DNA from 3 places in the Kitasatospora sp. NPDC006697 genome. Region 1 is predicted to be linked to each of the others. Evidence: riboswitches for the same ligand, from Rfam matches in the RefSeq annotation. Region 1 holds a riboswitch; each other region holds the start of a gene.

Region 1 (3,264 bases):
CTCGGCGACCTTGGTCTCCTGGACCACGACCTCCTGCCGGGCGGCGGCCTGGGCGAGCGGGCCGGCCTGCAGCGCGCGGGCCGCGGCGGTGTCCATCTCGGCCTGGTAGCCGGCCTGCTGGATACCGGAGTTGCGGGTCGCCTCGGCCTTGCGGGCGAACGCCTCCTGCTCGGCCTCGGTGGCCGCCCGGTCGGCCGCGGCGGCCGCGATCCGGGCGTCCCGCTGGACGGCGGCGGCGTGCGGGGCGGCCAGGTTGGTGATGTAGCCGGTCGGGTCCAGGATCTCCTGGATCTGCAGCGAGTCGATGATCAGGCCGAGCTTCTCCATCTCGGAGCCGGAGGCGGCCCGGGTCTCGCCGGTCAGCCGCTCGCGGTCGCGGATCATCTCCTCGACCGTCAGACCGCCGACGATGGAGCGCAGGTGGCCGGCGAAGACGTTGTGCACCCGCTGACCCATGAACTTCTGCTGGTCCAGGAAGCGCCGGGCGGCGTTGGCGATGGAGACCGTGTCGTCGCCGACCTTGAAGATCACCACGCCCCTGACCTGGACCGGGATGCCCTGCGAGGTGACGCACTCGACGTCCAGGTCGGCCTCGTTGAGGTCCAGCGAGAGCTTGCGCACGGTCTGGATGCCGGGGGTCACCAGGGTCCCGCGGCCGGTGACGACCCGGAAGCCGAGCCCCTCGCCGACGCCCTCGGTGCGGTGCTTGGACCCGGAGATGATCAGTGCCTCGTTGGGCTCGGCGACCCGCCAGCAGAGCTTGAAGAGAACGATCAGGATTATGAGGGCGGCGACGACGGCCCCCGCGATGGTGCCGATCAGCATCGGCTTGTTCCCCCTTCAGGGCGCACCGCTCCGTGGCTGCGCTCGGTTGTGCAGGATTGCGCGGAACGCGGTGGCGAATGGGATTCTGCGCCTCGCCCTCCGCGGTTGGGAAGCCGGTGGTGGTGTGTCGGCGGAGGTTGTCACGCACTGGTGACGAACCGCGGACGGTTCGTGTGCCGACCCGGCGTCAGCCGCCCGCGCTCAGGGGGGTGAGCGGCGCGACGAAGACCGTGCGCGGCGGCTGGTACTCGACCACCACCACCTGGGTGCCGAGCGGCAGCGGCTCGCCGGGCACCGCCAGGTAGGCCAGGAAGGCCTCGCTGCCGACCCGCTCCGGCACGTGCACCAGCACCTCGCCGACCAGGCCCGCGCCGATCTTGCCGGTGACCCGGCCGGTGTATCCGATCATCGTGGCTCCCCCGTTCCGTGACTGACCCCCAGTGTGCGCCCGGGCACCGACGGCGCGACAGGGCGGGGGCCGTCCGCCCCTCGAGGCCCACTGGACGCTCCGCTGAGCTGCGGCTACCGTGTGGGACGTCTTTGGGCAGGCACTTCCGCCTGCCGAACGGGAGCTCGGAGCACCGGGCTGAGAGGGCGCTGACCGGCACGTCGACGGACGGGTCGAAGGCTGCGCCGACCGCAGGAACCTGACCGGGTAATGCCGGCGTAGGGAGTAGAAGGTCTGATGACCAGCATCGATGACGCACGCCTGTCCGCTGCCGGAACGTCCGTGAGCAGCGCGGCCACCGGGTACCCGACCCCGGCCTGGCGCAAGGCCTACCGCGAGGGCAGCCGCCCCGACCTGCGGGTGCCCTACCGCGAGGTCCACCTCACCAACGGCGCCACCGTCCCGCTGTACGACACCTCCGGCCCGTACACCGACCCCGAGTACCGGGCCGACGTGCGCCGCGGCCTGCCCGCGCTGCGCGACTCCTGGATCCGCCAGCGCGGCGACGTCGAGGAGTACGACGGCCGCGAGGCCCGCCCGGAGGACGACGGCATCCGCCACACCTCGCCGCGCGGCGGCGACCTGCGCAACCTGGACGCCGTCTTCCCCGGCCGCCCGCGCCGCCCGCTGCGCGCCCGGGACGGCGCCGCGGTCACCCAACTCGCTTATGCCAAGCGGGGGATCATCACCCCGGAGATGGAGTTCATCGCGCTGCGGGAGGGCCTGGAGGCGGAGTTCGTCCGGGCCGAGGTGGCCCGCGGACGGGCGGTGATCCCGCTCAACGTCAACCACCCGGAGGTGGAGCCGGCCATCATCGGCACCAACTTCCTGGTGAAGATCAACGCCAACATCGGCAACTCCGCGGTCACCTCCTCGATCGAGGAGGAGGTGGAGAAGATGACCTGGGCCACCCGCTGGGGCGCCGACACCGTCATGGACCTCTCCACCGGCCGCAACATCCACACCACCCGCGAGTGGATCCTGCGCAACTCCCCGGTGCCGATCGGCACCGTGCCGCTCTACCAGGCGCTGGAGAAGGTGGACGGCAGGGCCGAGGAGCTGAGCTGGGACGTCTACCGCGACACCGTCATCGAGCAGTGCGAGCAGGGCGTGGACTACATGACCGTGCACGCCGGCGTGCTGCTGCGGTACGTCCCGCTGACCGCCCGCCGCAAGACCGGCATCGTCTCGCGCGGCGGCTCGATCATGGCCGCCTGGTGCCTGGCGCACCACCAGGAGAACTTCCTCTACAGCAACTTCGAGGAGCTCTGCGACATCCTGCGCGCCTACGACGTCACCTTCTCGCTCGGCGACGGCCTGCGCCCGGGCTCGACGGCGGACGCCAACGACGAGGCCCAGTTCGCCGAGCTCCAGACCCTCGGCGAGCTCGGCCGGATCGCCCGCGACCGCGACGTCCAGGTGATGATCGAGGGCCCGGGCCACGTGGCGATGAACAAGATCAAGGAGAACATGGATCTCCAGAAGGAGATCTGCGACGAGGCCCCGTTCTACACCCTGGGCCCGCTCACCACCGACGTGGCGCCCGGCTACGACCACATCACCTCGGGCATCGGCGCCGCGATGATCGCCTGGTGGGGCACCGCGATGCTCTGCTACGTCACGCCCAAGGAGCACCTGGGCCTGCCCAACCGCGACGACGTCAAGACCGGCGTGATCACCTACAAGATCGCCGCCCACGCCGCCGACCTCGCCAAGGGCCACCCCGGCGCCTCCGCCTGGGACGACGCCCTCTCCGAGGCCCGCTTCGAGTTCCGCTGGGAGGACCAGTTCAACCTGGCCCTCGACCCGGAGACCGCCCGCGCCTTCCACGACGAGACCCTCCCCGCGGAGCCGGCGAAGACGGCGCACTTCTGCTCGATGTGCGGGCCGAAGTTCTGCTCGATGAAGATCAGTCAGAAGATCCGCGACGAGCACGGCGACGGATCCAGCGCCGTGGCCACCGAGTTCGACGCCGAGGCCCTGGCGGGCAT
Region 2 (3,264 bases), on a different contig from region 1:
CGACGGTCAGCACCGCGCTCAGCGCGCCCTCGCGCAGCCAGAGCGCCGTCCAGGCGGGCTGGTCCGGCGAGCCGCGCCAGAGCAGTTCGTCGCCGTCGCGGTGCCGGCCGACGTACTGCACCATCCGCCCGAACTGCTCCGACCAGAAGTACGGCACCGGGTCGTAGGGCTGGTCGGCGCCGAGCAGCCCGGCGGCCACCGCCCGGCCGGAGCGCAGCGCGTGGTCCCAGTGCTGCACGGTGATCCGCTCGCCGGAGCGGGCCGAGGGGTAGCTGACGCAGTCGCCGGCCGCCCAGACGCCGGGCAGCGAGGTGCGCAGCCGGTCGTCGGCGAGCACGGCGCCGGTGCGGTCCAGCTCCAGGCCGCTGCCGGCCAGCCAGCGGGTGTCGGGGCGGGCGCCGATGCCGACCACCACCAGGTCGGCGGCCAGCTCGGTGCCGTCGGCCAGCCGGACGGCGCCGGGCTCGACGGCGGCGACCCGGGCGCCGAGCCGCAGGTCCACCCCGGCCTCGGCGTACCAGCGCACCATCGGCGCGGTCAGCTCGGCGGGCAGCGCCCCGGCCAGCGGCGCGGCGGCGGCCTCCAGCACGGTGACCTCACAGCCCAGGGCCTTGGCGGCGGTGGCGGTCTCGGCGCCGATCCAGCCGGCGCCCACCAGCACCAGGCGCAGGCCCGGCCGCAGCTCGGCGCGGATCGCCCGGGAGTCGTCCACGGTGCGCAGGGCGCGGACGGCGCCGGGCAGGGTGACGGCGGCGGCGCCGGTGGCGATCACCAGGTGGTCGTAGCCGACCGGGCCGGCGTCGGTGGCCAGCTCACCGGGGGCCAGGCCGGTGGCGGTGCGGCCGAGCAGCAGCTCGACGTCCAGCCGCTCCCAGTCCAGCTCGAACTCGGTGCCCTCGATCTCGCCCGACAGCACGCCCTTGGAGAGCGGGGGCCGGTCGTAGGGCCGGTGCGGTTCGGCCCCGACCAGGGTGACCGGGCCGGTCCAGCCGCCCTCCCGCAGCCCGATCGCGCACTGTGCCCCCGCCAGTCCGGCGCCGATGATCACTGCTCGCTGATCCGTCACCCGGCCACTGTAGCGAGCACCCTCGTTCCGGCCCTCGAGAGCGGCTACAGGGGAGAAGTCACCCGGCGTTATGGTGGGGCTGTCCTCACGGGAGCCCGGCGCACCGGGCTGAGAGGCGGGCTGCGGCGGCCCGCGACCGTCCGAACCTGATCCGGGTCATTCCGGCGAAGGGAGAATCGCTTTGGCACGCCTTCCCGTGCCCGACGTGCTGGTGGTCGGCGGCGGCATCATCGGCCTCGCCACCGCCTGGCGGACGGCGCAGCGCGGGCTCGCCGTCACCGTGCTGGACCCGGTGCCCGGCGGCGGTGCCGCGCAGGTGGCGGCCGGCATGCTGGCCCCGGTCACCGAGCTGCAGTACGGCGAGGAGCCGCTGCTGCGCCTGGGCATCGCCTCCAACGTCCGCTATGCCGACTTCTGCGCCGAGCTCGCCGAGGCCAGCGGCGGCCTGGAGACCGGCTACCGGGCCACCGGCACCCTGGCCGTGGCGCTGGACGCCGACGACAAGGCCGAGCTGGGCGAGCTGCACGCCTTCCACCAGCGGCTCGGCCTGGACTCCCGGTGGCTGACCGGCCGGGAGGCCCGCAAGCTCGAGCCGATGCTGGCCCCGGGCGTGCGCGGCGGCCTGCATGTGGCCGACGACCACCAGGTGGACGGCCGCCGGCTGCTCACCGCCCTGCTGGCCGCCTGCGAGCGGTCCGGCGTGCGACTGCACCGGGCCGCGGCCGCCGAGCTGCTGGTCGAGGACGGCCGGGCGGCCGGGGTGCTGACCGACGCCGGCGAGCGGCTGGCCGCCGGCCGCACCGTGCTTGCCGCAGGCTGCCGCAGCCACCTGCTGCCCGGCCTGCCCGAGGGCGTGCTGCCGCCGGTGCGCCCGGTCAAGGGGCAGATCCTGCGGCTGCGGATGCCGCCCGCCTTCGGTCCGTTCCTCTCCCGCAACCTGCGTGCCGTGGTCCGCGGCGGGCACCTCTACCTGGTGCCCCGGGCCGACGGCGAGCTGGTGGTCGGCGCCACCACCGAGGAGCAGGGCCACGACACCACCGTCACCGCGGGCGGCGTCTACGAGCTGCTCCGGGACGCCCACGAGCTGCTGCCCGGGATCACCGAGCTGCCGCTGGTGGAGACCTCGGCCGGGCTGCGCCCCGGCTCCCCCGACAACGCCCCGCTGCTCGGCCCCACCGCGCTGCCCGGCCTGCTGGCCGCCACCGGCCACTACCGCAACGGCGTGCTGCTCGCCCCGGTCACCGCCGACCTGCTCGCCGAGACGCTGGCGACCGGCGCCGTCCCCGCCCTCGCCGCCCCGTTCTCCCCCAGCCGCTTCGCCAGGAGCCCGCAATGAGCCTGATCCCCCTCACCGTCAACGGCGAGCCCCGCGAGGTGCCCGCCGGGGCGACCCTCGCCGAGCTGGTCGCCGAGCTGAGCACCGCCCCGTCCGGCGTGGCCGCCGCCCTCAACGAGACGGTGGTGCCGCGGGGCAGCTGGCCGCGGACCCCGCTCACCGCGGGCGACCGGGTGGAGATCCTGACCGCCGTCCAGGGAGGCTGACCATGGCTGACGACCCGTTCCTGATCGGTGACACCGCCTTCTCCTCCCGGCTGATCATGGGCACCGGCGGCGCCCCCAGCCTGGAGGTGCTGGAGCAGGCGCTGCAGGTCTCCGGCACCGAGCTGACCACGGTGGCGATGCGCCGGGTCGACCCGGGCACCCAGGGCTCGGTGCTGGACGTGCTGACCCGCAACAGCATCCGGGTGCTGCCCAACACGGCCGGCTGCTTCACCGCCGGCGAGGCCGTGCTGACGGCCCGGCTGGCCCGCGAGGCGCTGGGCACCTCCTGGGTGAAGCTGGAGGTGATCGCCGACGAGCGGACCCTGCTGCCCGACCCGATCGAGCTGCTGGACGCCGCCGAGACCCTGGTGGACGACGGCTTCACCGTGCTGCCGTACACCAACGACGACCCGGTACTGGCCCGCAAGCTGGAGGACGTGGGCTGCGCCGCGATCATGCCGCTGGGCTCGCCGATCGGCTCCGGCCTGGGCATCCGCAACCCGCACAACTTCCAGCTGATCGTGGAGGGCGCCGGCGTGCCGGTGGTGCTGGACGCGGGGGCGGGCACCGCCTCGGACGCCGCGCTGGCGATGGAGCTGGGCTGCGCGGCGGTGATGCTGGCCTCGGCGGTCACCCGGGCGCAGCAGCCGGTGCTG
Region 3 (3,264 bases), 300 kb from region 1:
GTCGAACGGGGCGCCGATGGCGACCGTGGTGTCGCCGACCTGCACCTGGTCCGAGTCGGCCAGCGGCAGCGGGATCAGCTTGCCGGACGGCGGGCTGTCCAGCTTGATCACGGCCACGTCGTAGCCCTTGGCCTGGCCGACCACCGAGGCGGAGTAGCTGCTGCCGTCGGAGAACTTGACGCTCAGCTTGCCGCCGCCCTGGGCCGGGGCCACCACGTGGTTGTTGGTGAGGATGTGGCCCTCGGTGTCGAAGACGAAGCCGGTGCCGGTGCCGGACTCGCTGCTGCCCTGCGCCTTGATGGTGACGGTGCTGGGCAGCGCCTTGGCGGCGATCCCGGCGACCGAGTCGGCCGCGCGGTTGCTGGTGTTGCCCGAGGTCGCCACCGTGGTGCTGCTGTGGCTGCTGCCCGCGCTGCCGGAGGAGCCGGAGCTGTTGCCCTTGATCGCGGCACCGGCCACGCCGCCGGCCAGGCCGGCCACCAGCGCCACCGCGGCCACCAGGGCGACCAGGCCGCCGCGGCCCTTCTTCTTCGGGACCGGCTGGCCGTACGGCTGCTCGCCGCCGGGGTAGCCCGGGTAGCCGGGGCCGCCCGGCGCGCCCGCGCCGCCGCCCCAGGGGTCGCCGCCGACCGGGTGGCCGGCGCCGAAGGGGTGATGCGGCTCGGCGCCGAACGCGGAGGCCGCGGGGACGCCGGCCGAGATGGCGGTCGGGGCGGTGGGCGCCGCGTACGGGTTGGCCGGGGACTCGGCCGCGGGGGCCGGCTGCACCGGCGCCGGCGGCAGCACCGGCGGCGGGGCGTCCAGGTAGCCGGGGGCGGCAGGGGCCGCGGCCTCGGCCTGCGCGGACGGCGCCGGCGGCGCGAACGGCGAGCGCGGCGGCTCGGCCGGCGCGGCCGGCGCGGCAGCCGGCGCCACCGGCGGCGGCGCGTCGATGTACTCGATCACCGCGGTGGGCTCCTCGCCCGCCCCGGCCGGGGCAGCCGGCTCCGGCGGCGCCGCCGGCCGGTCGGCCGGCTCCGGGGCGGTCACCTTGCCGAATGCCAGGGTCGGGGCGGACTCCGCCACCGCCGGTGTCTCACCGACCGCCGGAGTGCCCCCCGGCTCACCGTGACCGCCGGAGGGCAGCCCCTCCTGCGGTCCGGCGGAACCACTCTCGTGCTCGGTGCTCACGGACGACCTCCATCGCTGACAGGACCTTGGCCCATAGTTTTTCCCATGCCCGATCTGGATGTCGTAAGGGCCTGCCTGAAGAACTGGTAAGAATCCTTAGGCGGATCCGACGACAGCCGCGGACGACTCCCCCCGGGCTCCTCGGTTACCACTCGATCGGCCTCGACCGAAGGTGCTGTCCCGCGATCCGGACGGCGCTTTGCCCCACCTTGGCGGAATCCTTGCGGCGGGCTACCCTTGCGCTGCCAAAACTGACACGCGGGAGCTTGGACCCACCAGGCTGAGAGTGCGCTGATCGAACCGTACGCCATGGCGGAGCCGCCGGTGCGGGCGAGGGAGCGCTGACCGCCGGAACCTGTCCGGGTAATGCCGGCGTAGGGAGCAACCGCCATGACGGCCGCCTCACCCTCCCCTGCCACCACGACGGTGCTGGAGCACCCGTCCCACGGCCGCCCCGAGGCGCCGCTGGTGCTGGACACCGCACCGCCGCGCACGCTGGGCTTCCGCGACCAGTTCGCGCTCTGGGCCAACCTCGGGATCAGCCTGATCGGCTTCACCAGCGCGGCCACCGTGCTCGGCGCGCAGGGCCAGGAGCTGTCGATCACCGCCGCGGCCACCGCCATCGTGCTGGGCACGGTGATCGGCACCGCGATGCTCGCGGTGGCCGCGCTGATCGGATCCCGCACCGGCGCGCCCGCGATGGCCGTACTGCGCGGCCTGTTCGGCACCCGGCTCTCCTACCTGCCGACCGTGCTGAACGTGCTGCAGTGCGTCGGCTGGGGCATCTACGAGCTGCTGGTAATCTCCAGCGGCGCCCAGACCGTGGTCGGCACCGGCGGCTGGCACTGGCTCTTCGTGCTGGCCGCGGGCGCGCTGACCACGGCGCTGACGATCTGGCCGCTCGGCTCGATCGCGGCGCTGCGCAAGTACGTGGCGATCGGGGTGGGCATCGCGATGGTCTACTTCACCGTGCAGCTGGGCCGGCACCACATCCCGAACCCGGGCCGGGGCAACTGGCACGGCTTCCTCTCCGCCACCGACGCGATCATCGCCGTCTCGGTCTCCTTCGTGCCGCTGGCCGCCGACTACACCCGGCACTCGCGGACCGCCCGGTCCGCGTTCTGGGGCACCTTCAGCGGCTACACCGTCGCCCAGGTCTGGTGCTACGGGCTGGGCCTGATCGCGCTGCTGCAGTCGCAGGGCGACGCGCGGAACCTGCTCGGCTCGTTCACCGGGGTGGCGGCCGGCTGGGCCTTCCTGCTGGTGCTGGTGCTGCGCGAGGCGGACCAGTCCTTCGCCAACGTGTACTCGACCGCGATGTCGCTGCACAACCTCTTCCCCCGGGTGGACCGGCGGCTGCTGACCGGCGGGATCGGCCTGCTGGTGACGGTGGTTGCCAGCCAGATCGACCAGTTCGCCGACTGGTACTCCAACTTCCTCTACCTGATCGGCTCGGTCTTCGTGCCGCTGCTCGCGGTGCTGGCGGTGGACTACTTCCTCGGCCGCGGCCGGCGCGGCTGGGACATGGGGCAGCAGGCGCCCTCCCGGCCGCTGCTGCTGCTCCCGTGGGCGCTGGGCTTCGCCACCTACCAGTTCCTGGCGCCGACCGGCATCAAGGGCTGGAGCGGCTTCTGGACCGGCCTGCAGTCGCTGGTGCACTTCACCCCGCAGGAGTGGACCTCGGCCTCGCTCTTCTCCTTCCTGGTCGCGGGCCTGGCCACGCTGGCCCTCGGCAGGGCCCTGCCCAAGGCCTGACCTGGGCACTCGGGGTTGGGGTGGGCGTCGGACGCCGGTCATCTTCGCCCCCTAGGGTGGGGGCGTGACGACTCCGGACCTCTCCGCCCCCGACCGCTCCCGCACCGCCGAGCAGGTGCAGGTGGTCGCCCACCGCGGCTCCTCCGCCGCGCTGCCCGAGCACACCCTGGCGGCGTACCGGCGGGCGCTGGCGGAGGGCGCGGACGCGGTGGAGTGCGACGTCCGGGTGACCGCCGACGGGCAGCTGGTCTGCGTGCACGACCGGACCATCGCCCGGGTCTCGGACGGCGGCCGCCGGGTGGTCTCCACGCTCACCCTGGAGCAGCTGCGCGGCTACGA

What was found. A riboswitch is a leader RNA that binds a small molecule or an ion and turns the genes downstream of it on or off. The one in region 1 is predicted to bind thiamine pyrophosphate.
Region 2: linked by a shared signal. The riboswitch ahead of thiO (glycine oxidase ThiO) and the one ahead of thiC (phosphomethylpyrimidine synthase ThiC) in region 1 are both predicted to bind thiamine pyrophosphate.
Region 3: linked by a shared signal. The riboswitch ahead of ACFYNO_RS06580 (purine-cytosine permease family protein) and the one ahead of thiC (phosphomethylpyrimidine synthase ThiC) in region 1 are both predicted to bind thiamine pyrophosphate.

The regions. Positions count from the first base shown of each region.
Region 1 covers NZ_JBIAGU010000003.1:1,418-4,681, reverse strand. Annotated here, with positions in the region: gene ACFYNO_RS05245 (SPFH domain-containing protein) at 1-825, opposite strand, end outside; gene ACFYNO_RS05240 (hypothetical protein) at 1,013-1,234, opposite strand; TPP riboswitch at 1,381-1,515, shown strand; gene thiC (phosphomethylpyrimidine synthase ThiC) at 1,511-3,264, shown strand, end outside.
Region 2 covers NZ_JBIAGU010000001.1:604,949-608,212, forward strand. Annotated here, with positions in the region: gene ACFYNO_RS02680 (NAD(P)/FAD-dependent oxidoreductase) at 1-1,066, opposite strand, end outside; TPP riboswitch at 1,144-1,256, shown strand; gene thiO (glycine oxidase ThiO) at 1,248-2,402, shown strand; gene thiS (sulfur carrier protein ThiS) at 2,399-2,608, shown strand; gene ACFYNO_RS02695 (thiazole synthase) at 2,611-3,264, shown strand, end outside.
Region 3 covers NZ_JBIAGU010000003.1:305,777-309,040, reverse strand. Annotated here, with positions in the region: gene ACFYNO_RS06585 (S1C family serine protease) at 1-1,170, opposite strand, end outside; TPP riboswitch at 1,419-1,568, shown strand; gene ACFYNO_RS06580 (purine-cytosine permease family protein) at 1,561-2,925, shown strand; gene ACFYNO_RS06575 (glycerophosphodiester phosphodiesterase) at 2,990-3,264, shown strand, end outside.